2 regions of the Streptomyces sp. NPDC046925 genome follow, and region 2 is predicted to be linked to the other one. Evidence: riboswitches for the same ligand, from Rfam matches in the RefSeq annotation. Region 2 holds a riboswitch; the other holds the start of a gene.
The links. A riboswitch is a leader RNA that binds a small molecule or an ion and turns the genes downstream of it on or off. The one in region 2 is predicted to bind ZMP and ZTP.

Region 1 (11,218 bases), on a different contig from region 2:
TCGCGGCCCAGTCGCGGGCGACGGGCAGCAGCCGGGGGTAGAACGCCTCGCGCAACTCCCGCACGACATCGGGCAGTTCGTGGGTGAAGTAGCGGTACTGGCCGGAGCCGAAGCGGTAGCGGGCCATGTCGACGGTCGAGCGGAAGCGGTCGGTCTCGTCGTACAGGGCGGCGATGTCACGGCATGCTTCGGGGGTCAGGAGTCGGCCGGTGAGGGCGTGGCCGTGTGCGTCGAGTTCGGCGGTCAGCGCGTCCCAGTCCCCGGCAGCGACGCGTTCCCCTGCGCCGGTGTCCGCCGGGTGCATGGTGTCGATCATGGTCGGGGCCCTTCGTGGTCGTGCGTGCAGGGGGCGGGCGGGCGAGGGGCAGGTCAGACGAGGGTGGGCTGCAGGGCGCCTTCGTGGGCGAGGAGCCGGACCTTGCGCTCCACTCCGCCCGCGTAGCCGCGCATGGAGCCGTCCGCGCCGATCACCCGGTGGCACGGGCGCACCAGGAGCAGCGGGTTCGCGCCGATCGCTCCGCCCAGGGCCTGGACCCCGGCGCGTTCCACGCCGAGCCGCTCAGCGAGGGCGCCGTAGGTGGTGGTCGTGCCGTAAGGGATCTCTTCCAGGGCGTGCCAGACGCGTTGCCGGAATTCGGTGCCGCTCGGGGTGAACTCGATCTCGAACGCGGTGAGTTCACCGGCGAAGTAGGCGGCCAGCTGTCGTGCGACGCCTGCGAAGCGCTCGGGGTCGTGGGCCCAACCGGCCTGCACCGCCGGGGCGTTGCGCCGGCCGGGCATGGTCAGCGACGTCAGCGAGACGCCGTCCCGTGTCGGCTCCCCCACAAGGAGCAGTTCGCCGAGCGGGCTGGTGACGGTCGTGTGGACGGTCATGGCGACCTCCCTCTTTCCTTGCCTCTCCGTGCCTTCTTTCCTCTTCAACGGTGAGGTATCGCGACCTTGGATGCTGGCGGGATTCGGACGTCACGCTGGGGGTCCGGCTTCTGGTTCTGCTTCGGGTCCTGCTTCTGCTTCGGGTCCTGCTTCTGCCGACGTGTCATGCCGACGCCGATCAGCACGACCGCCATGCCCGCGGCCACCCGGAAGCTGAAGGCCTCGTCGAGCACGACGGCGCCCAGCGCCACGGAGACCACCGGCAGCAGATACCCGACGGTCGCCGCGTTGGTCGCGCCCTCGTCGGCGATGATCCGGTAGGTGAGGTGGAAGGTGACGCCGGTGGCGAAGATCCCCAGGACGAGGACGGCGAGCAGCGTCGTGTGCTCCACGTGGACCGCCTCCAGGCCGCCGACCGGCAGGGCAAGCGCCGTCAGACCCGTGGCGGCCATCAGCTGGGCCGCGGAGAGGGAGAGCGTGGGCATGCCCTTGCCGACGAGGTGATGGCCCATGTACGCGAAACCGACGGCGTAGCTCGCCGCGGCGCCCACGATCGCCAGGGCGCCCCAACTCGTCAGCCCCGACTGCTGCCACGGGGCGAAGATCAGCGTCGTACCCGCGAATCCGATGAGGAGCCCGGCGAGGCGGACCGGGCGCAGGCCTCGTTCCGTGCCGATGCCGAGGCCGATGAGAACGGACCACAGCGGGGTGGTCGCGTTCAACGCGCCCGCCACCCCGGAGTCGACGGTCTGCTGCCCGACGCTGAAGAGACCGAAGGGCAGGGCGTTGCAGAAGAAGGCGGCGACGAAGATGTGCTTCCACGTCGTCAAGCCGGCGGGAAGACGGCCGCGGGTGCCACGGCCGCGAGTGTGACGGCCGCGGGTGCCGAGGAGCAGCACCGTCAGGGTCCCCGCGCCCAGTGCGCAGCGCAGGAGCGTGACCTGCACGGGAGTCAGGCCCTCCAGGGCCAGTTTGATCCAGAGGAAGGTGGATCCCCACAGGAGGGCGAGCACGCCCACCCTCGCCGCTGCCCATGTTCTTCCGGGGACGCCGTTCACGGTTGCCCTCCCTGTCCGGGCCGTCGTCATCCGGTGTCCTCCGGCCGCTGTCAGTGAACGATGCCGCCGCCGACCTGGAAGGACAAGCGAAGAGTTCTGAACTTTCGTTAAGCACAACTACATCCGGGGTGCGAGCACCCTCGCCGCCCGCGCGGTCCTTTAGGGTGAGAGGCGGGCCGTGACTGGCGCTGAGGTGGAGTACCACCGGGGAGCGGCCTGACCTCGTGTCGATGCCGCGCGCCTGGGCAACTCCCCCCTGAAGCCCAGGAGTGGCACATGCCCCAGACGCAGACAGCTCGCCTGATGGACGGCACCGGCCTCGCCCGCCGTATCGTCGAGACCGCCTCCGCCACCGCCGCGGACATCCGCCGCCGCACCGGTTCGTCCCCCTGCCTGGCGACCGTCCTGGTCGGCGAGGACCCCGCCTCGGTCACGTACGTCCGGATGAAGCGCGCCCGCTGCGAGAAGGCGGGCATCGAGTCGCGGCACGTGGCCCTGCCCGCCTCGGTCTCCACCGCCGAGCTGATCGAGACGATCACCGCCCTCTCCGATGACCCGACCGTGCACGGCATCCTGCTCCAGCACCCGGTGGGGCCGCACATCGACGAGCGTGCCGCCTTCGAGGCGATCGCACCGGCCAAGGACGTCGACGGCGTCACCATGCACTCGTTCGCGGCGATGGGCTTCGGCTTGCCCGGCTTCGTGTCCTGCACCCCCGGCGGCATCATGCGTCTGCTCGAGGAGTACGACGTCGACCTCACCGGCAAGCACGCCGTCGTCGTGGGGCGCAGCGCCATCCTCGGCAAGCCCGCGGGCATGCTGCTCCTGGGCAAGGACGCGACGGTGACGTACTGCCACTCGCGCACCGCCGACCTGCCCTCGATCGTGCGGCAGGCCGATGTCCTGATCGCCGCGGTCGGCAAGCCGCGCTTCATCGCCGGCGCGGACATCAAGCCCGGCGCGGTGGTCATCGACGCGGGCTACAACGCGGGCAACGTCGGCGACGTCGACTTCGACACCGCCCGGGACCGCGCGAGCCTGATCACTCCCGTCCCCGGCGGCGTCGGCCCGATGACCATCGCCGTGCTGCTCGCCCAGACGGTCGAGGCGGCGACGCGGCAGCTCGGACTGGACTGAGCGCGGACATACGGACACACGGACGCACAGACACCCGGGCACACGCGCAACGCCCGGGTGGCAGGGCGCGTGTCAGGACCGCCTCAGGACGCTGACCCCGTTCGCCGTCACGATCGCCGCGATGGCCAGCCACTCCACCCAGCCGAGGGACTGCCCCAGGACGACCATGCCCACCAGCGCCGCGAGGACCGGGTTGACGCTCATGAAGATCCCGAAGAACCGGGCGTCGACCCGGCGCAGGGCGAGCAGGTCGGCGAGGAACGGCACCGCGGAGGAGAGGATGCCCGCGGCTGCCGCACAGCCCAGGGCCGTAGCGGTGGGCGGGTGGTGGGCGAACACCGCGATGCCGACCGGCAGGTAGAGGAGCCCGGAGATCCCCGCGGCGGCGGCCGACCCCTCGACGCCCGGAAGGCGGGCGCCGACCGTGCGGTTGAGCAGGATGTACGACGCCCAGCAGGCCGCGGCGAGCAGACCGAGGGCGATGCCCGCGTAGTCCGTGCTGGGCTGCGGGCGGGCCAGTGCCACCACCGCCGCCCCCGCGACGACCGCGCAGCCGAGGTCTACGGCGCGGCGGGACGCGGCAAGGGCGACCGTCAGGGGGCCAAGGAACTCCAGGGTCACCGCGAGGCCGAGGCCCACGCGGTCGATCGCGGTGTAGAGCGAGAGGTTCATGGTGGCGAAGACCGCCGCCAGGCACAGCAGCGGCCACCACTGGCGCCAGGTGAAGGCGCGCACCCGGGGCCTGCCCACCGCGAGGAGCACGACTCCGGCGACCCACTGCCGTACCGCCACGACACCGGCCGGGCCGATGGCGTCGAACGCCAACGCGCCTGTGGCTGCGCCGACTTGGTTGGAGATCCCGCTGCCGAACATCATCGCCATGCCCAGCAGCCGGCCGCGTGGGGCCTCCGCCGGGCGACCGCCCGGTTCGCTCGGGCCGCCCGGGTCACTCGGGCCGCCCGGGGCGACGACGGGCGCTGCTTGGCTCTGAGACGTTCGCATGCACCGCAGGATGCGCCTCTTGCGCGCATACGAAAAATGCATGGGAGTGCTCATCCATACGCTTTGGTTATCCATACGCTCCGGTTATCCGTACGCCCCGCGCATCCCTAGACTGCGGCCATGGATCTGGAACTGCGGCACCTGCGCTGCCTGGTCGCCATCGTCGACACCGGCGGCTTCACCGACGCCGCGGCCGAGTTGGGCGTCTCCCAGGCGGCCGTCTCCCGGACCCTCGGCGGCCTGGAGGAAGTGCTCGGGGTGCGGCTGCTGCACCGCACCAGCCGCAGCGTCACCCCCACGACCGCGGGGGTGCAGGTCCTCGCGCGGGCCCGGCATCTGCTCGCGGAGGCCGATGACCTCATCCGCGAGGCGACCACCGGACACACCCGGCTGCGCATCGGCCACGCCTGGTCCGCGATGGGCCGCCACACGGCGGAGTTCCAGCGCCGCTGGGCCGCCGGGCATCCGGACGTCGAGCTGTACTTGATCCGGACGAACTCCGCGACCGGCGGCCTCGCCGAGGGCCTGTGCGATCTCGCCGTCGTGCGCACCACCTTCAACGAGGCCCGGTTCGCCAGCGCCGCCGTCGGCCACGAACGCCGCTTCTGCGCCCTGGCGAGCGACGATCCGTGGGCCAGGCGGCGCTCCGTCCCGCTGGCCGACATACGGGAGCGGACGCTCCTGATCGACCGGCGCACCGGCACCACCACCGCCGAGCTGTGGCCCGAAGAGGCCCGCCCCCCGATCGAGTACACCCAGGACATCGACGACTGGCTCGCCGTCATCGCGTCGGGCCGCTGTGTCGGCCTCACCCCGGAGAGCACCGCCAACCAGTACCGCCGCGACGGTGTCGTGTTCCGCCCGCTGCGCGACGCCGACCCGATCGCCGTGCACCTCATCTGGCGCCGCCACGACCCGCATCCCATGACGCACGCGGCCGTGGCGCTGCTGACCGATCTCTACCGGCCGTAAGGCCCCCGCAACCCTCCGCGACCTGCACCGACTCCAGTCCCAACAACCCATGCCCAAGGTGATGTTGCTGTGGCAGACTGCGGCTCCCAGCGTCTTACGCAGCAGCAACGGAGTACGTCATGACCGCAGATGCGCCCAGGCCGACGATCGACACCACCAACCCGCATCCCGCGCGCGTCTATGACTGGCTGCTCGGCGGCAAGGACAACTACCCCGTCGACGAGGCCGTGGGCGAGAAGCTGCCGCCCGAGGCCAAGGACGCCGCACGGCAGAACCGCGCGTTCATGAACCGCGCGACCGCCTGGCTCGCCACCCAGGGCATGGACCAGTTCCTCGACATCGGCACCGGCATCCCCACCGAGCCGAATCTGCACCAGATCGTCCAGGGCATCGTGCCGTCGGCGCGGGTCGTCTACACCGACAACGACCCCATCGTGCTGCGCCACGCGGAGGCCCTGCTCGTCAGCCGCCCGGAGGGGATGACCGACTACATCCAGGCGGATGTCCGCGAGCCCCTCGAGATCCTGGATCACGCCCGCGGCCTGCTGGACTTCGACCGCCCGATCGCCCTCTCGCTGATCGCGCTCATGCACTTCCTGCCGGACGACCAGGACCCGTACGGCATCGTGCGCACGCTGGTCGACGCCCTGCCGTCGGGCAGCCACCTGGTGCTCTCGCACGCCTCGTCCGACATCTTCCCGGAGCTCTCGGCGCAGGTCACCGCGGAGTATGCGAAGGGCGGCATCCAGCTCGGGTTCCGCGACCGCGCCGGGGTCAGCCGCTTCTTCGACGGGCTCGACATCGTGGAGCCCGGCCTGGTGACGGCCCCGGAGTGGTTCCGGGACACCGCGCGGCCGGAGGCGGAAGGCAGCGGGATCTACGCCGCGGTGGCGCGCAAGCCCTGACAGGCACGGGCGCAGGAACAGGAACAGGGATAGCGACAGAGACAGGGACGGTCCGGGCGCCTCAGTCGTCGCCCGGGCCGTCGGCCGCCGCCGCGTCGCTGCGTTCGTTGGCGCGGTCGATCTCCGTCATGTGTTCTTCGGCCCACGCCCTGACGGCGGCGAGCGGCCCCTCCAGGGACAGCCCGAGGGCGGTCAGGCGGTAGTGCACGCGTGGTGGCACGGTCGGCTCCACCCGGCGGGCGACCAGGCCGTCGCGGGTCATGCCCTGCAGGGTCGTGGAGAGCATCTTCTGCGAGACGCCCGGCATACGGCGGCGCAGTTCGGCGAAACGCACCTCGTGCGGCTCGGCCTCGGCGAGGACCTTGACCGCCATCGACGTCCACTTGGTGCCGATGCGGTCGAGCAGGCGGCGCGTCGGGCAGTCGGGATCGAAGAGATCGCCGCGCGGCCCCGCCTCGGGAGGGGTGGTCACCCCGGGCTCACCACCTGTCGGGAAAGTGCGTTCTTGGCAGGCCAGACAGGGTTACCTAGCCTCATGTGGTCACCAATGGTAACCAATTCGGAGCTTCGCCATGCCCCTCCTCCCCCGGACCGAGCACGCCGTCCCCTGCGCCGCCCCCGAGAACGCCCCTGACGCCGCCCCCGAGATCGCCCTGCGCCAGATCACCACCAACGGCATCACGGTCAACGTGGCGGTCTCCGGCACCGGCCCCGCCGTCCTGCTGCTGCACGGCTTCCCCCACACCTGGCAGCTGTGGAGCGAGATCATGCCCCGGCTGGCCCTGCGGCACCGCGTCATCGCTCCGGACCTGCGCGGACTCGGCGCCAGTACACGAGCGGCGGACGGCTATGACGCGGACAACCTCGCGACCGACGCCGAGGGGATACTCGACGCGCTCGGAGAACGGACCGCGGCGGTCGTCGGCATCGACGCGGGCACACCGCCCGCCTTCCTTCTCGCCTTGCGACGACCCGATCTCGTACGACGGCTCATCGTCATGGAGTCACTTCTGGGGCCCCTGCCGGGCGCGGAGGACTTTCTGGCCGGTGGTCCGCCGTGGTGGTTCGGCTTCCACGCGGTGCCGGGGCTCGCCGAGAACGTCCTGGCCGGGCACGAGGCCGAGTACATCGACTGGTTCCTGCACACCGGCACCCGCGGCCGTGGCATCCCCGAGCGCGTCAGGGACGCCTTCCTCGCCGCCTATACCGGCCACGAGGCCCTGCGCTGTGCCTTCTCGCACTACCGGGCCATGCCCGCGAGCGGGCGGCAGATCCGGGACGCCGCGCGACAGGCCCGGCTGACCATGCCCACGATGACGATCGGCTCCCACCCCGTCGGGGCGGCCCTCGAACGACAGGTGCGGCCCCTCGCCGACGATCTGACGGGCCATCTGATCCGGGACTGCGGCCACATCATCCCCCTCGACCGCCCCGGAGCCCTGCTCGACGTGCTCGAACCGTTCCTCGCCGCCGATCTCCACGGCCGTCAGGGCTAGGCCCATAGGGCCCTAGTTGCCGGCGAACATGTCGAGCAGGCCCTGCGGCGAGTCGGCCCGGAAGATGCGGACGAGGCTGTCGGCGGACTCGGCGGCGGCGTTCTCGCCGCGGGGGAACAGCGCCTTCTCGTAGGCGGCCAGCGCGGCTTCGGTGTCGCCGGGATGCGCGGCGACGGCACGGGCGAGTTCGGAGCCGTCGAACATGGCGAGATTGGCGCCCTCCCCCGCGAAGGGGGACATGAGGTGGGCCGCGTCGCCGAGCAGCGTGACGCCCGGCACGCGCTCCCAGCGGTGGCCGACCGGGAGGGCGTGGATGCGGCGCGGGGTCAGTGATCCGTCGGCGTCGGCGACCAGCGCCCGGAGGCTCTTGTCCCAGTCGGCGAAGTGCTCCAGTACGGACGCCTTGGCGAGGTCGGTGGCCGTGAAGTCGATGGAGGAGATCCAGTCCTCCGGGACCTGGAGTGCGGTGTAGACGTGCAGGCTGCCGTCGATCTCGCGGTGGGCCAAAAATCCCTTGCCCGCGCCGAGCGCGAAGAACATGCCGCCGCCCACGACGGCGGCGCTCTCCGGATGGCGGGCGTCGGCGTCCAGGAGGTCCACCTCGACGAAGGAGATTCCGGAGTAGGCGGGGGTGGCGTCCGAGACCAGGGGGCGGATGCGCGACCAGGCACCGTCGGCGCCGATCAGCAGGTCGGTGGTGAAGGCGGAACCGTCGGCGAGGGTCACCTCGTGGCGGCCGCCGCCGAGAGGACGCGCCCCGGTGATCTTGGCGCCCCAGCGGACGGCGCCCTCGGGCAGCGAGCCGAGCAGGAGGTCGCGCAGCTGGCCGCGCTCGACCTCGGGGCGGCCGCCGTCGCCGTCGTCCGCCTCCTCCATGCGGACCACGGCGTCCTTGTCCAGGACGCGCATGGCCTCACCGCCGGGGTGGATGAGCGCGCGGAACTGCTCGTACAGATCGGCGGCGCGCAGGGCGGCCTGCCCGGACTCCTCGTGGATGTCGAGCATGCCGCCCTGACCGCGGGCGGCCGGGGAGGCCTCCAGGTCGTACAGGGCGGCCTCGATGCCGTTGACGTGCAGGACGCGGGCGAGGGTGAGACCTCCGAGGCCCGCGCCGACGATGGCGATGGGGTGGTGGGGGTGAGGGTGCTGAGGGTGGTGGGTGCTCATGGCGTTGCTCCTTACGTGGCGCGTGGTGCTTGGTGCGTGGTGCTTGGTGCGTTGTACTTGTCAGCGCTCAGTTCCGGTCGCCGTCGTCCGGGACGGGCGTGTGCAGGATTCCGTTGATCAGCGCGCGGAAGCCCCAGGAGATGCGGGCCTCCGGCCGGCCGGAGAGAAGCTGACCGGCAAGGCCTGCGACGTGCGGGTGGGTCTGCTCGGACGCGCCCCGCAGCGCTTTGGCTACGGCGTCCCACTCCCCTTGGGCGACCTCGGCGTCCCGGTCGCCCGGCGCATGCTCGGCGGCGGTCGCGGTGGCGTACTGCAACAGCAGGTCGACGCCCCAGGCCGCCTGCCCCGGCGGAACTCCGCCCTCGTCGAGGAGGGCCAGCAGCGTTTCGATGAGCCGCAGGTAGTGCTCACCGCGCGGCCGGGCCACGAGTGCGGCCTTGGCGAGACCGCGGTGCCGGAAGAGCACCCCGGTGTAGGAGGTGAGCACCTGCTCAAGGCGCTCGCGCCAGTCGCCCTCGACCGGCTCCGCCCCGACCGTGCCGAGCAGTTCGTCGAGGATCGCGGCGTGCAGTTCGGCGGTGTTGCGCACGTAGACGTAGAGGGAGGCGGGCCCGGTGTCGAGCTCCTGGGCGAGGCGGCGCATGGTCACCTTGCCCAAGCCCTCGGCCCGCATGATCTCCACCGCGGCGGCGACGATCCCGGCCCGCGTCAGGGCCGGCTTCGCCGGGCGCTCGCGGCGGCTGCGGGGGGCACCGGAGTGATCGGAGTGAGCTGTCATACGACCACTGTAACGAACATGTTCGTTACGTGCATGTTCGGAGCGAACATGTTCGTTCACAGGTTCTCGAAGGAACGCACGCGGAGTCCGCACTTCCGCCGCGCGGGGGCGTTCGCGTACGCAGGAGCTTGATTGGCGATCAGCAGGGGCGGGCATCACCGTGGGGCAGGATCGACCATGCAACAGATACGCCGGGCGCGGTGAGCTGTTTCCGTCGCGAGCACACCGGTCGTCCCAGGGGAGGGAAGTGAGTCGCCATGCGTGCGCACCAGCGCGCCCATCGGCATGTCACCCGCGTTGAGTACGCATTGCCGCAGGAAGCCGCGTCGGCCGGCCGGGCCCGGAGGTTGACCTCCGCGTTCCTGACCAGGTCCCGCGGGCACCTGTCGGAAGTCGATGCCGAACGGGTGGACGATGCCACGCTGATCGTGTCCGAACTTGTCACCAACGCCACCCAGCACGGCCGCAGCCCCTGCCGCCTGCGCCTTGAGGTGTCCGACGACCATGTGACCGTCGAGGTCCACGACGCGAGCCCCGAAGGCCCACGGGTCCTCAGGCCGAGCACCGAGCGGGACAGCGGACGGGGCCTCGCGATGGTGCGGCACCTCGCCGCGCGTCTGGAGGTCGTCGGTAGCGGCCGGCGCGGCAAGGCCGTCCGTGCGGTGCTCGCCCTGCGGCATTTCGAGCCCCGGCCCCTGCCCCGGACCGGCACCGGGACCGGGCCCCGGTCGCTGCAACGTCCTCGCAACCTTGCCCGCAGTTGACTGGGCTTCCGTCTCGACGAGGAGCGGCAGCCCATGACCGATACCCCACGCGTGGAGTTGACCCCTGCCGCCGCCGATCTGGTGCGGCGACTGAGGGAGGCCCACGGCCCGCTGATGTTCCATCAGTCCGGCGGCTGCTGTGACGGCAGCGCGCCCATGTGCTACCCGGAGGGCGAGTTCCGGACCGGCGACTCCGACGTGCGCCTGGCCTCGCTGGCCGTCGAAGGCGTGGCCGAACCGGTCACCTTCTGGATGTCGAAGAGCCAGTACGACGTATGGAGTCACACCCGGTTGATCGTCGACGTGGTGCCGGGCCGCGGCAGCGGATTCTCGCTCGAAGCCCCGGAAGGCGTACGTTTCCTCATCCGTTCCCGGTTGGTGGACGCCTAGCCACCCGCTCGCCACCCACCCTGCACCCGTCCGGCGCGGCCCTCTGGTGCGCGATCTGACCGGCCATCACACTGAGGCAGTTGGTCGGCAGTCAGAGCTCAGGGGGCATGGTGGCGACACGCCGCAAGCACATCTCAAGACGGTTCAGATCGGCGAGGGCGGCGCTCTCGGTATTGACGGCATTCGGCACGCTGGCCGGTGCCGCTCTGATGGGAGCGGCACCGGCCGGCGGTGTGGAGGCGCCCGGAAAAAGGGGCGTTTCGCAGATCGCGCCGGGCGTGAAGTACTGGAACTTCGACATCTCCGCGTCCCACGGCACGACGCGCGCGCACGTGCTCGACGTCGACCTCAGGGATACGCGGACGAGCGTCGGCCTGCTCTATCCGGGTGAAGTCGGCGCACGTTCCGCCGTATCCACTCTCGCGGACGGAGCGGGGGCGGTCGGCGGGATCAACGGCGACTTCTTCAACATCTCCGAGACCCAGCATCCGGGCGTCGAAGCGACGGGCGCTCCCGTCGGTCCCGCGGTCGCACGCGGTCACGCCCTCAAGGGGGCGGTGCCGAACGGGCAGCGCTTCGGCCCCGCGATGCCTCCGGGTGTGACCACCGAGGCCGTGCTCGGCGTGGGCTACGACGGCCGGGCCCGCCTGGACAGCCTCCGCCTCGAAGGCCAAGT
Region 2 (11,218 bases):
GACCGGCATGGACCGCATCCACGCCATCGACGCGGACGCGGGCACCGTCCTGTGCGACGCCGGGGTCTCCCTGCACCACTTGATGGAAGTCCTGCTTCCGCTCGGCTGGTTCGTGCCCGTCACGCCGGGGACCCGCTATGTGACGGTCGGCGGCGCGATCGGCACGGACATCCACGGCAAGAACCACCACGGCTCCGGCTCGTTCTCGCGCCATGTGATGGCCGTGGAGCTGCTCACCGCGGACGGCTCGGTGCAGGCGGTGGAGCGCGGCAGCGCCCTGTTCGACGCGACGGCGGGCGGCATGGGCCTGACCGGCGTGATCCTCGCCGCGACGCTGCAACTCCAGCCGGTCGAGACCTCGTTGATGACGGTCGACACGGAGCGCGCCACCGACCTGGACGACCTGATGGCCCGCCTCACCGCCACCGACCACCGCTACCGCTACTCGGTCGCCTGGATCGACCTCCTCGCGCGCGGCGCGTCGATGGGCCGCGCGGTGCTCACGCGCGGCGACCACGCTCCCCTGGACGCCCTTTCGCCACGCGCGCGCAGCGCCCCGCTGACGTTCCGCCCCGGCCGGCTGCCGTCCGCCCCGCGCTTCCTGCCCGAAGGTCTCCTCGGCCGCAAGTCGGTGGGCCTCTTCAACGAGCTCTGGTACCGCAAGGCACCCCGCCTCCGGGTGGGCGAGCTCCAGAAGATGTCGACGTTCTTCCACCCCCTGGACGGCGTCCCGCACTGGAACCGCGTGTACGGCCGCGGCGGCTTCGTGCAGTACCAATTCGTCGTCGGGTACGGCAAGGAGGAGGCCCTGCGACGCATCGTGCGGCGCATCTCGGACCGCGGCTGCCCGTCGTTCCTCGCCGTACTGAAGCGCTTCGGAGAGGGCGATCCGGGCTGGCTCTCCTTCCCGATGCCCGGCTGGACCCTCGCCCTGGACATTCCGGCGAACCTGCCGGGCCTCGGCGCCTTCCTCGACGAGCTCGACGAGGAGGTCGCCGCGTCCGACGGCCGCGTCTACCTGGCCAAGGACTCCCGCCTGCGGCCCGAGATGCTCGCCGCGATGTATCCGCGGCTCGACGATTTCCGCGCGCTGCGGGCGGAGCTCGATCCGCGCGGCGTGTTCCGCTCGGACCTCTCGCGCCGCCTCGCCCTCTAGCACCTCAAGGAGTTGGCCTCATGAAGGACGCCTTCGGCACCCCCCAGTCCCTGCTCGTACTCGGCGGCACCTCGGAGATCGGCCTCGCCACCGCCCGCCGTCTGGTCGCGCGGCGCACCCGTACGGTGTGGCTGGCCGGGCGTCCCTCGCCGGGCCTGGAGAAGGCCGCAGCGGGCCTGCGCGAGCTGGGTGCGGACGTCCGTACCGTCGCCTTCGACGCGCTCGACTCCGAGTCCCACGAGGCCACGCTCGGCAAGATCTTCGCCGAGGGCGACATCGACATGGTCCTGCTGGCCTTCGGCATCCTCGGCGACCAGGCACGCGACGAGGACGAGCCGCTGTCGGCGGTGCGGGTCGCGCAGACGAACTACACCGGGGCGGTCTCCGCGGGCCTGGTGTGCGCGCGGTCGCTGCAGGCCCAGGGGCACGGCGCCCTGGTGGTGCTCTCGTCGGTCGCGGGCGAGCGCGCCCGCCGCACGAACTTCATCTACGGGTCCAGCAAGGCGGGCCTCGACGCCTTCGCCCAGGGCCTGGGCGACGCGCTGCACGGCACCGGGGTGCACGTGATGGTGGTCCGCCCCGGCTTCGTACGCTCCAAGATGACGGCGGGCCTGGAGGAGGCGCCGATGGCGACAACTCCGGAGGCGGTCGCCGAGGCCATCGAGACGGGCCTGCGGCGGCGCTCGGAGACGGTGTGGGTGCCCGGTGCGCTGCGGGTAGTCATGTCGGCGCTGCGGCACGCGCCGCGGGCGGTGTTCCGGCGGCTGCCGGTCTAGAGGTACAGGCCCGGATCAGCGGGCGGGCAGCGTGCTCTGCGCGGCCGGGGCCGTGGCCTGGGGCGGCACCACCGGGCCGCCGCCCCCGAAGGCGAACTCGCGCAGCTTGCGCCAGATTCCGTCGGCGCCCTGTTCGTAGAGCGCGAAGCCGGTGCACGGCCACTCGGCCGAATAGTCCGAAAGCTCCTCGTATGCCCGGTCCATGGCTTCTTCGGAGATGCCGTGCGCCACGGTGACGTGCGGGTGGTACGGGAACTGGAGCTCGCGTGCCATGGGCCCGGAGGCGTCCCGCACCCGCTCCTGGAGCCAGCCGCAGGCCGCGCCGCCCGCCATCACCTGGACGAAGACGACCGGCGACAGCGGACGGAACGTGCCCGTCCCGGAGAGCCGCATCGGGAAGGGGCGCCCGGCGGCCGCGACGGCCCCCAGATGCGCCTCAACCGCGGGGAGCGCCGTTGCGTCCACCTCTGTGGGCGGCAGCAGCGTGACGTGCGTGGGGATGCCGTGTGCCGCGGGGTCACCGAAGCCCGCGCGCCGCTCCTGGAGCAGGCTGCCGTGAGGCTCCGGAACCGCGATCGACACACCGATCGTTACGGTCCCCACGTCGTACTCCTGTCGGTCGGATGGCGGGCAGAGGGCGCTGCTGTATTCGGGTTTGTGGCTGGGGGCTGCGTGGCTCAGTGCTTGGCGGGCAGGAGGCCCACCGCGTCGTACGCACGGGCGAGGGTCTCCGCGGCGACGGTACGCGCCTTCTCCGCGCCCTTGGCCAGGATCGAGTCGAGCGTCTCCGGGTCGTCCAGGTACGCCTGGGTGCGGTCCCGGAAGGGAGTCACGAAGTCGACCATGACCTCGGCGAGGTCCGTCTTCAGCGCACCGTAGCCCTTGCCGGCGTACTTCTGCTCCAGTTCCGGGATACCGGTGCCCGTGAGCGTGGAGTAGATCGTGAGGAGGTTGCTGACGCCCGGCTTCTCCGCGGTGTCGTAGCGCACGACGGTGTCGGTGTCGGTGACCGCGCTCTTGACCTTCTTCGCGGTGGCCTTGGGCTCGTCGAGGAGGTTGATCAGACCCTTGGGGGTGGACGCCGACTTGCTCATCTTGATCGACGGGTCCTGGAGATCGAAGATCTTCGCGGTCTCCTTGAGGATGTACGCCGCCGGGACGGTGAACGTCTCGCCGAGGCGGCCGTTGAAGCGCTCCGCGAGGTCGCGGGTCAGCTCGATGTGCTGGCGCTGGTCCTCGCCGACCGGGACCTGGTTGGCCTGGTAGAGCAGGATGTCCGCGACCTGGAGGATCGGGTACGTGAAGAGGCCCACGGAGGCGCGGTCCGCGCCCTGCTTGGCGGCCTTGTCCTTGAACTGCGTCATGCGCGACGCCTCGCCGAAGCCGGTGAGGCAGTTCATGATCCAGGCGAGCTGGGCGTGCTCGGGGACGTGGCTCTGGACGAAGAGCGTGCAGCGCTCGGGGTCGAGCCCCGCGGCGAGCAGCTGGGCGGCGGCGAGCCGGGTGTTGGCACGCAGGTCGGCCGGGTCCTGCGGAATCGTGATCGCGTGCAGGTCCACCACCATGTAGAACGCGTCGTGGGACTCCTGCAGCGCCACCCACTGGCGGACCGCGCCGAGGTAGTTGCCGAGGTGGAACGAGCCTGCGGTGGGCTGGATTCCGGAGAGCACGCGAGGACGATCAATGGCCATAGGACTCATTCTCTCAGGTGTCTCTCATTGCTCGGAAACAGTCGTGTGACGGGTGTGCCGCGATCTTGTGATCCGGCGCAAGGCTTACTGCTCATCGGGGCGAATCAGGGACGGCCCGGCGTTCAAGGCGTGGCTGTTGCCGATCATTTACCGATGAGACGAGGAACACAGTGACGGGGGGGGCTCGTACATGCGGATGCGGTCTCGGACACGGATACGGACACGGATACGGACGGCGAGGGGGATGTGCGGGTCGGTGGCGGGGCTGACGGCCGCGCTCGCGACCGGGGTCGCGCTGGTGGTGACGGGAGCGCCGCGGGCGGTGGCGGCCGGACCGACGAGCGTCCTCGTGGTCTCGCCGGAGAGCGGGGAGAGCGCGGCGCTCCATGTGAGCGACAAGGAGTACGGCGAGCTGGAGCGCGCTCTCGGTGAGCTGGGCGAGGGGAGGCGCGAGCAGCCGCCGGGGCTCTCCCTGAGCGAGGGCAGCCGTCAGATCAACGTGACGTGGATGGTGCACGACGTGATGCCGGGGCGAGTGGACCGGGCCTATCCGGCGGCCCCGGGCTCCGAGGGCGGCGAGGGCTCCGAGGGCGGCGAGAAGGCCGGGACCGTGTGGATCCACACGACGACGGACGTCGCGTCGATGGCCGGTACCTGGCACAAGGCGAAGGACCCGGCTCGTCTGACGGCGCTGTTCAAGAAGCTCGGGGTCATGGGCGCGCCCTCGGACGACGGCCGTCGGGGGCCGGCCTCCGGGGCGGGCGGGGCGGACCCGGCCCCGCCGTCGGCGCCCGCCCCGGAAGCCGGGACCGGGCAGGCGGCCACCAGACAGGCGGAGGGCACGCGGGGCGACGGCGGTACGGACTGGTGGTGGGCGATACCGGGCGCCGCGGGAGGGGCTGCGGGAGCGCTGCTGCTGCGGGGGCCGCTCGCCGAGCGGCGGCCCCTGCTTGCCTGGCTGCGCGGGCGGCGGCGGCCCCATGAGGACGGGCCTCGGCAGGAGTTGCGGGACCTGTGACCTTCGGCCTGCGCCCGCGACCTGCGCCCGCGCCTACGACCTGCGCGGGGCCCGGCTGCCCCCCCCCTGATCAGCGGCCCGGCAGGCCCGGCGCGGGGTGGGCGGTCATCAGGTCGGCGACCTCGGAGCGGATCTTCGTCAGGGCGTCCTCGTCACCGGCACGGGCCGCGGCGACGCCCCGGTCGATCCACTCGGCGACGGTCGGCATGTGCTGCGTCCCCAGGCCGCGGGAGGTCAGCGAGGGGGTGCCGATACGGACGCCGGAGGGATCGAAGGGCTTCCGCGGGTCGTACGGCACGGTGTTGTAGTTGACGACGATGCCGGCCCGGTCCAGGGCCTTCGCGGCGACCTTGCCGGGGACGTCCTTGGGGGTGAGGTCCATCAGGATCAGGTGGTTGTCGGTACCGCCGGAGACCAGGTCGAAGCCGCGGGCGAGCAGGGCTTCGGCGAGGGCACGGGCGTTGGCGACGACCGCGTGGGCGTAGTCCCGGAAGGAGGGCTGGGACGCCTCGTGCAGGGCGACGGCGATGGCCGCGGTGGTCTGGTTGTGCGGGCCGCCCTGGAGGCCGGGGAAGACCGCCTTGTCGATGGCCTTGGCGTGCTCCTCGCGGGACATCAGCATCGCGCCGCGCGGGCCGCGCAGGGTCTTGTGGGTGGTCGTGGAGATCACGTCGGCGTGCGGCACCGGTGAGGGGTGGGCGCCGCCCGCGATCAGCCCTGCGATGTGCGCGATGTCGGCGACGAGGACGGCCCCGGTCTCCCTGGCGATCTCGGCGAAGGCGGCGAAGTCGATGGTGCGGGGCAGGGCGGTGCCACCGCAGAAGATCAGCTTCGGGCGCTCCTTGAGGGCCAGATCGCGCACCTCGTCGAAGTCGATGCGGCCCGTGTCGTGGCGGACGCCGTACTGGACGCCGCGGAACCACTTGCCGGTGGCGGAGACGCCCCAGCCGTGGGTGAGGTGGCCGCCCATGGGCAGGGCCATGCCCATCACGGTGTCGCCGGGTTCGGCGAAGGCGAGGTACACGGCGAGGTTGGCCGGGGAGCCGGAGTAGGGCTGCACGTTGGCGTGCTCGACGCCGAAGACGGACTTGGCGCGGGCGACCGCGAGGCGCTCCACGGGGTCGATGTTCTGCTGGCCCTCGTAGTAGCGGCGGCCCGGATAGCCCTCGCTGTACTTGTTCTGAAGCACCGTGCCTGAGGCTTCGAGGACGGCGGTGGAGACGTAGTTCTCGCTGGGGATCAGGCGCAGGGTGTCGGCCTGGAGCTGCTCCTCGGCGGCGACGAGGGCGGCAAGTTCGGGGTCCTCGGCGGTGAGCGCGGGGTGGCTAAGGATGTTCGGCGAGTCCGCGGGATTCGGGGAAACCCGGGAATCGGGCGAAGAGGGGTGAGTCATGGCGTCCTCCGGGGCGAGCGGTCAGTGTCCGGTCGTGGTCCCGGGGTGCCCAGGCGGTCGGCACCTCGAAGGTCTGGCCCCGCACGGCTTCCCCGGGGTCCGTTCCCCGTACGCCAGTCGCCGTGCTGTAGAGGCGAGCCTAGCGGGCACGCCGCGTCGGCGGGTTTCCCCGTCCACGATCCGAGCGACGATAGGAATTGGGCGCCACACCCGCCCCCTGCCGCAGGACGAACGGAGACCCCGTGTCGAGTACCGAAGAGTTCATCACCTCGGCCGAAGCGCACAGCGCGCACAACTACCACCCGCTGCCCATCGTGGTCGCGTCGGCGGAGGGTGCCTGGATGACCGACGTCGAGGGGCGCCGCTACCTCGACATGCTGGCCGGATACTCCGCGCTGAATTTCGGGCACGGCAACCGCCGGCTGATCGAGGCGGCCAAGGCGCAGTTGGAGCGGGTGACGCTCACCTCGCGGGCCTTCCACCACGACCGCTTCGCCGAGTTCTGTACGCGGCTCGCGGAGCTGTGCGGCAAGGAGATGGTGCTGCCGATGAACACGGGGGCGGAGGCCGTGGAGACGGCCGTGAAGACCGCCCGGAAGTGGGGTTACCAGGTCAAGGGCGTGCCCGACGGGCGGGCGAAGATCGTGGTCGCGCGCGACAACTTCCACGGCCGGACCACGACCATCGTCAGCTTCTCGACGGACGCCGAGGCGCGCGCGGACTTCGGTCCCTACACGCCGGGTTTCGAGATCGTCCCGTACGGCGATCTGACGGCGATGCGGGCGGCGGTCACGGAGAACACCGTGGCCGTGCTCCTGGAGCCGATCCAGGGGGAGGCCGGGGTCCTTGTGCCTCCGGCCGGGTATCTCGCGGGCGTACGGGAGTTGACGCGCGAGCGGAACGTCCTGTTCATGGCGGACGAGATCCAGTCGGGGTTCGGCAGGACCGGGAAGACGTTCGCCTGCGAGCACGAGGGCGTGGTGCCCGATGTGTACGTCCTGGGCAAGGCGCTCGGCGGGGGTGTCGTGCCGGTGTCCGCGGTGGTGGCGGACGCGGATGTGCTCGGGGTGTTCAAGCCGGGTGAGCACGGCTCGACGTTCGGCGGCAATCCGCTGGCGTGCGCGGTGGGCCTCGAGGTCGTCGCCATGCTGAGCTCGGGCGAGTACCAGCAGCGGGCCACCGAGCTCGGCGAGCATCTGCACGCCGAGCTGGGGCTGCTCACCGGCACGGGCGCGGTGACGCAGGTGCGGGGGCGCGGGCTGTGGGCGGGCGTCGACATCGAGCCGTCGTACGGCACGGGCCGTGAGATCTCCGAGAAGCTGATGGGCCTGGGCGTCCTGGTCAAGGACACCCACGGCTCGACGATCCGGATCGCTCCCCCACTGGTGATCAGCAAGGAGGACCTGGACTGGGGGCTTGATCAACTGCGTTCTGTGCTGGCCTAGCCCCCGGCACCGGGGGTTCAGCGCTTGGCGCCGACCCCGCCGAACATGGCCACGTCCTCGGCGTCCGTCGCGTCCTGTGTGCGCCAGCGGTTGCACGACACCACACCGGGGGCGAGCAGCTCCAGGCCCTCGAAGAAGCCGGTGACCTGCTCGGGGGTGCGCTGCGTGAGCTTGGGCGTGCCGTTCTCGTTCCAGAACGCCACCGCCTCGTCCACGTCGGGCATCGCCGGGCTGGTGATCGTGTGCGAGAGGACGAGGTGGCTGCCGGCGGGCAGGGCGTCGAGCAGGCGGCGCACGATGCCGTACGCCTCGGAGTCGTCGTCGATGAAGATGACGACTCCGAGCAGGATCAGTCCGACCGGCTGGTCGAAGTCCAGGGTCTTGGCCGCGTGTTCGAGGATCGTCGTGACGTTGCGCAGGTCCTCGTCGAGGTAGTCGGTCCTGCCCTCGGGGGTGCTGGTGAGCAGGGCGCGGGCGTGGGTGAGGACCAGCGGGTCGTTGTCCACGTAGACGACCCGCGACTCGGGGGCGAGGCGCTGGGCGACCTCGTGGGTGTTGTCGGCGGTCGGCAGGCCCGTGCCGATGTCGAGGAACTGCCGGATGCCGCACTCGGTCACGAGGTGGCTGACCGCGCGCCCGAGGAACTGCCGGTCGGCGAGCGCGTAGTCCCCGATACCGGGGTGCAGCGCGCGGATCTGGTCCCCGGCGGCCTGGTCGACGGGGTAGTTGTCCTTGCCGCCGAGCCAGTAGTTCCAGATCCGGGCCGTGTGAGGCTGCGTGGTGTTGATCCTGCTGTCGGACATGTTCGCTCCGCCTCCGAGTGCGTCATATCGATCAAACGGCAGCGTACTAGCGGGATTTGGCCCTGGCCCCACCCGTACCTCGGAGCTGTGTGCGCACCTCAGAGGATCACGTGCGGCAGGAACCTCGCGTACTCGTCCGTGATCAGGCCCGACGACTCCCGGATGCCGAGCCCCGCCGCCTCGTCCTCGACGACCCACGCGCCGAGCACCACACGGTTGCCGTCGAAGTCCGGCAGCGGCGCCAGCTCCTGGTAGCAGCAGGCCTCCTCGCGTACGAGGGGCCCGGCGGATTCCGAGCCCGGCGGGTGGATCGTGACTCCGGCACCCTCCCTGCCGAGGAGCGGCTTGGCGACGTAGCCCCGGCCGGAGGCCAGCTCGCGCGGGCCGTCCAGATAGGCGGGCAGGAGGTTGGGGTGGCCGGGGTACAGCTCCCAGAGGATCGCGAGCAGCGCTTTGTTGGAGAGGAGCATCTTCCAGGCGGGCTCGATCCAGAGGGTGGAACCGGTGCCGCCGCCGTTGTCGAGGGTCTCCAGGACGTGCGGGGCGAAGCGGTCGGTGGTCAGCCACTCCCACGGGTAGAGCTTGAAGCAGCTGCGGATGAAGCCGAGCTTCTTGTCGACGAAGCGCCGCGAGAGACGGTCCCAGCCGATGTCCTCCATGGAGATCGCCTCGGTGGCGAGCCCGGCCTGCTGCGCGGTCTCGCGCAGGTACGCGACCGTCATCAGGTCCTCGCCGAGCTCGTCGCCCGCCGAGTGCGCGAAGTACAGCGGGCCGCCGGGCGGGAGCAGCGGTGCCTGCTTCTTCCAGGCGTCGACGAGGCGTTCGTGGAGGGAGTTCCACTGGTCGGCGCCGGGGAAGCGCTCCTCCATCCAGAACCACTGGGGGCTCGCGGCCTCGACCAGGGAGGTGGGGGTGTCGGCGTTGTACTCCAGCATTTTCGCCGGGGCGCCGCTCCTGCTGTCGTAGTGCAGGTCGAATCGCCCGTAGAGGGACGGGAGTTCGGCCCGTCGGTGCCAGGCCTCGGTGACCGCTTCGGCCACCCGGGGGTCCGTGATGCCGAGGTCGGCGAGGCGGTCGTGCTCGACGATGTGCTCGGCTGCCGCGAGGCACATCGCGTGCAGTTCCTCGACGACCTCTTCGAGGGCTTCGACCTCGGGCAGCGAGAAGACGTAGCAGGCGGACTCGTCCCAGTAGGGGCGCAGGGAGTCGTCGGGGTAGCGGGTGAGGGGATAGATGAGCCCCTGGTCCTCGACGGTCTGCTGCCAGCCGGGGCGGGGCGTGAGGGTACGGCGTTCCATGGCCTCGGGTCTCGGGGTCCGTCTCGGGGTCCGGGTGTCGGGGTCCGGGTTCCGGGTTGTCGGGGTCCGGGTGTCGGTCGCTGTCGTGGACCCGCTCAGCCGCCGCCGCTGCCCGAGCAGCCGAAGCCGTCGCGGTCGACTGCCTCGCTGCGGCTGAAGGTGCCGTAGTCGGCGCGCCGGCCGTCGACGTCGGCGTCGTAGTACCAGTCGGCGTCCACGCGGCCCGACTTGCCGGTTCCGTACGAACTGCCGCCGGACTTGCGCGCCTTGCCGGACGAGGAACCGGAAGAGGACGAGCCGCTCTTGCAGTTCTTGTCGGCGACGATCTTGTAGCCGGTGAGGGAGTCGTAGCTGTCGCGGTCCACGCACCGCTTGTCCGGTTCCGAACCGCACGAGGTCAGGGCCGCCGCGAGGACACCCATGCCGCCGAGTACGACCGTGCTGGACCGCAGCCTGCGCCGCTGCGTCTTCTGTTCTTGTTCCGCTGCCATTCGTACTGCCCCCGTTGTCGTGTACTTGATCGGCATTCAGCGTAGGTAAGGGTGCGTGCGCCGCGCCAACCGGCTGCGCGGAATCCCTCTCCTCTACAGTCACTTCGTGTCTCTTGGGATGATTTGCGCACTTGGTTCAGCGGTCTGCTTCGGTACGGCCTCCGTCTTCCAGGCGATCGCCGCGCGCGCCACCGCGCCGGGGACGGGCTCCGGGGTCGACCCCGCGCTGCTGCTGCGCGCGGTGCGGCAGTGGCGGTACGTCGTGGGGCTCGGGCTCGACGGGCTCGGATTCCTGCTGCAGATCGTGGCGTTGCGTTCCATCCCGATCTACGCCGTCGGTGCGGCGCTCGCCGCGAGCCTCGCCGTCACGGCGGTGGTGGCCTCGCGGCTGCTGCGGGTGCGGTTGAGCGGGGTGGAGTGGGCGGCCGTGGGGGTGGTGTGCGCGGGGCTCGCGATGCTGGGGCTCGCTTCCGGGGACGAGGGGAAGGGCGTCGGGTCGACGGCTCTGCGGTACGCGCTGCTGGGCGTGGCGGTGGGGGTGCTTGTGCTCGGGGCCGTGGCGGGGCGGTTGCCGGGGCGGGGGCGGGCGTTGGCGCTGGGGCTCGGGGCGGGGTTCGGGTTCGGGGTGGTGGAGGTGGGGGTGCGGCTCATCGACGGGGTCTCGCCGGGGGCGTTGGTGCGGAATCCGGCTGCTTATGCCCTGGTGGTGGGTGGGGGTGCGGCGTTTCTGCTCCTTACGTCCGCCTTGCAGCGGGGGTCCGTGACGACCGCTACCGCGGGGATGGTGATCGGGGCGACGGTGGGGCCTGCGGTGGTGGGGGTGGTGTGGCTGGGGGATCGGACTCGGGGTGGGTTGGAGTGGTTGGCCGTACTGGGGTTCGTGGTTGCTGTGGTGGGGGCGTTGGCGTTGGCGCGGTTCGGTGAAGCGCCGGCTCCTGCGGAGGGCGGGGCGGTGGAGGGGGCTCGGTAGGGCTGTCCCTGCGGGGCTCTCCCCCAATCCCGCCCCTTCCCGAAACTGGGGCTCCGCCCCAGACCCCGTACAAGATGGCCTCAAACGCCGGCCGGGCTGAGAGATTTCAGCCCGTCCGGCGTTTGAGGACGAACTCGGCGGAGCCGGTGATCAACGGCCACCAAGAGCCCCCGCCAA

Region 1: another riboswitch for ZMP and ZTP. It lies ahead of ABZ906_RS10710 (bifunctional 5,10-methylenetetrahydrofolate dehydrogenase/5,10-methenyltetrahydrofolate cyclohydrolase); the one in region 2 lies ahead of glyA (serine hydroxymethyltransferase).

Annotation. Positions count from the first base shown of each region.
Region 1 covers NZ_JBEYWZ010000002.1:982,559-993,776, forward strand. The annotation lists gene ABZ906_RS10695 (2OG-Fe(II) oxygenase) at 1-316, opposite strand, end outside; gene ABZ906_RS10700 (methylated-DNA--[protein]-cysteine S-methyltransferase) at 370-873, opposite strand; gene ABZ906_RS10705 (DMT family transporter) at 918-1,931, opposite strand; ZMP/ZTP riboswitch at 2,100-2,185, shown strand; gene ABZ906_RS10710 (bifunctional 5,10-methylenetetrahydrofolate dehydrogenase/5,10-methenyltetrahydrofolate cyclohydrolase) at 2,208-3,068, shown strand; gene ABZ906_RS10715 (EamA family transporter) at 3,141-3,950, opposite strand; gene ABZ906_RS10720 (LysR family transcriptional regulator) at 4,191-5,042, shown strand; gene ABZ906_RS10725 (SAM-dependent methyltransferase) at 5,162-5,947, shown strand; gene ABZ906_RS10730 (helix-turn-helix domain-containing protein) at 6,009-6,419, opposite strand; gene ABZ906_RS10735 (alpha/beta hydrolase) at 6,520-7,443, shown strand; gene ABZ906_RS10740 (NAD(P)/FAD-dependent oxidoreductase) at 7,456-8,610, opposite strand; gene ABZ906_RS10745 (TetR/AcrR family transcriptional regulator) at 8,678-9,388, opposite strand; gene ABZ906_RS10750 (ATP-binding protein) at 9,646-10,152, shown strand; gene ABZ906_RS10755 (DUF779 domain-containing protein) at 10,186-10,542, shown strand; gene ABZ906_RS10760 (phosphodiester glycosidase family protein) at 10,752-11,218, shown strand, end outside.
Region 2 covers NZ_JBEYWZ010000011.1:214,705-225,922, reverse strand. The annotation lists gene ABZ906_RS34725 (FAD-binding oxidoreductase) at 1-1,156, shown strand, start outside; gene ABZ906_RS34720 (decaprenylphospho-beta-D-erythro-pentofuranosid-2-ulose 2-reductase) at 1,177-1,932, shown strand; gene ABZ906_RS34715 (2'-5' RNA ligase family protein) at 1,948-2,535, opposite strand; gene trpS (tryptophan--tRNA ligase) at 2,610-3,623, opposite strand; gene ABZ906_RS34705 (hypothetical protein) at 3,880-4,641, shown strand; gene glyA (serine hydroxymethyltransferase) at 4,712-6,034, opposite strand; ZMP/ZTP riboswitch at 6,075-6,165, opposite strand; gene rocD (ornithine--oxo-acid transaminase) at 6,277-7,479, shown strand; gene ABZ906_RS34690 (SAM-dependent methyltransferase) at 7,497-8,282, opposite strand; gene ABZ906_RS34685 (glutathionylspermidine synthase family protein) at 8,381-9,580, opposite strand; gene ABZ906_RS34680 (hypothetical protein) at 9,676-10,071, opposite strand; gene ABZ906_RS34675 (hypothetical protein) at 10,190-11,041, shown strand.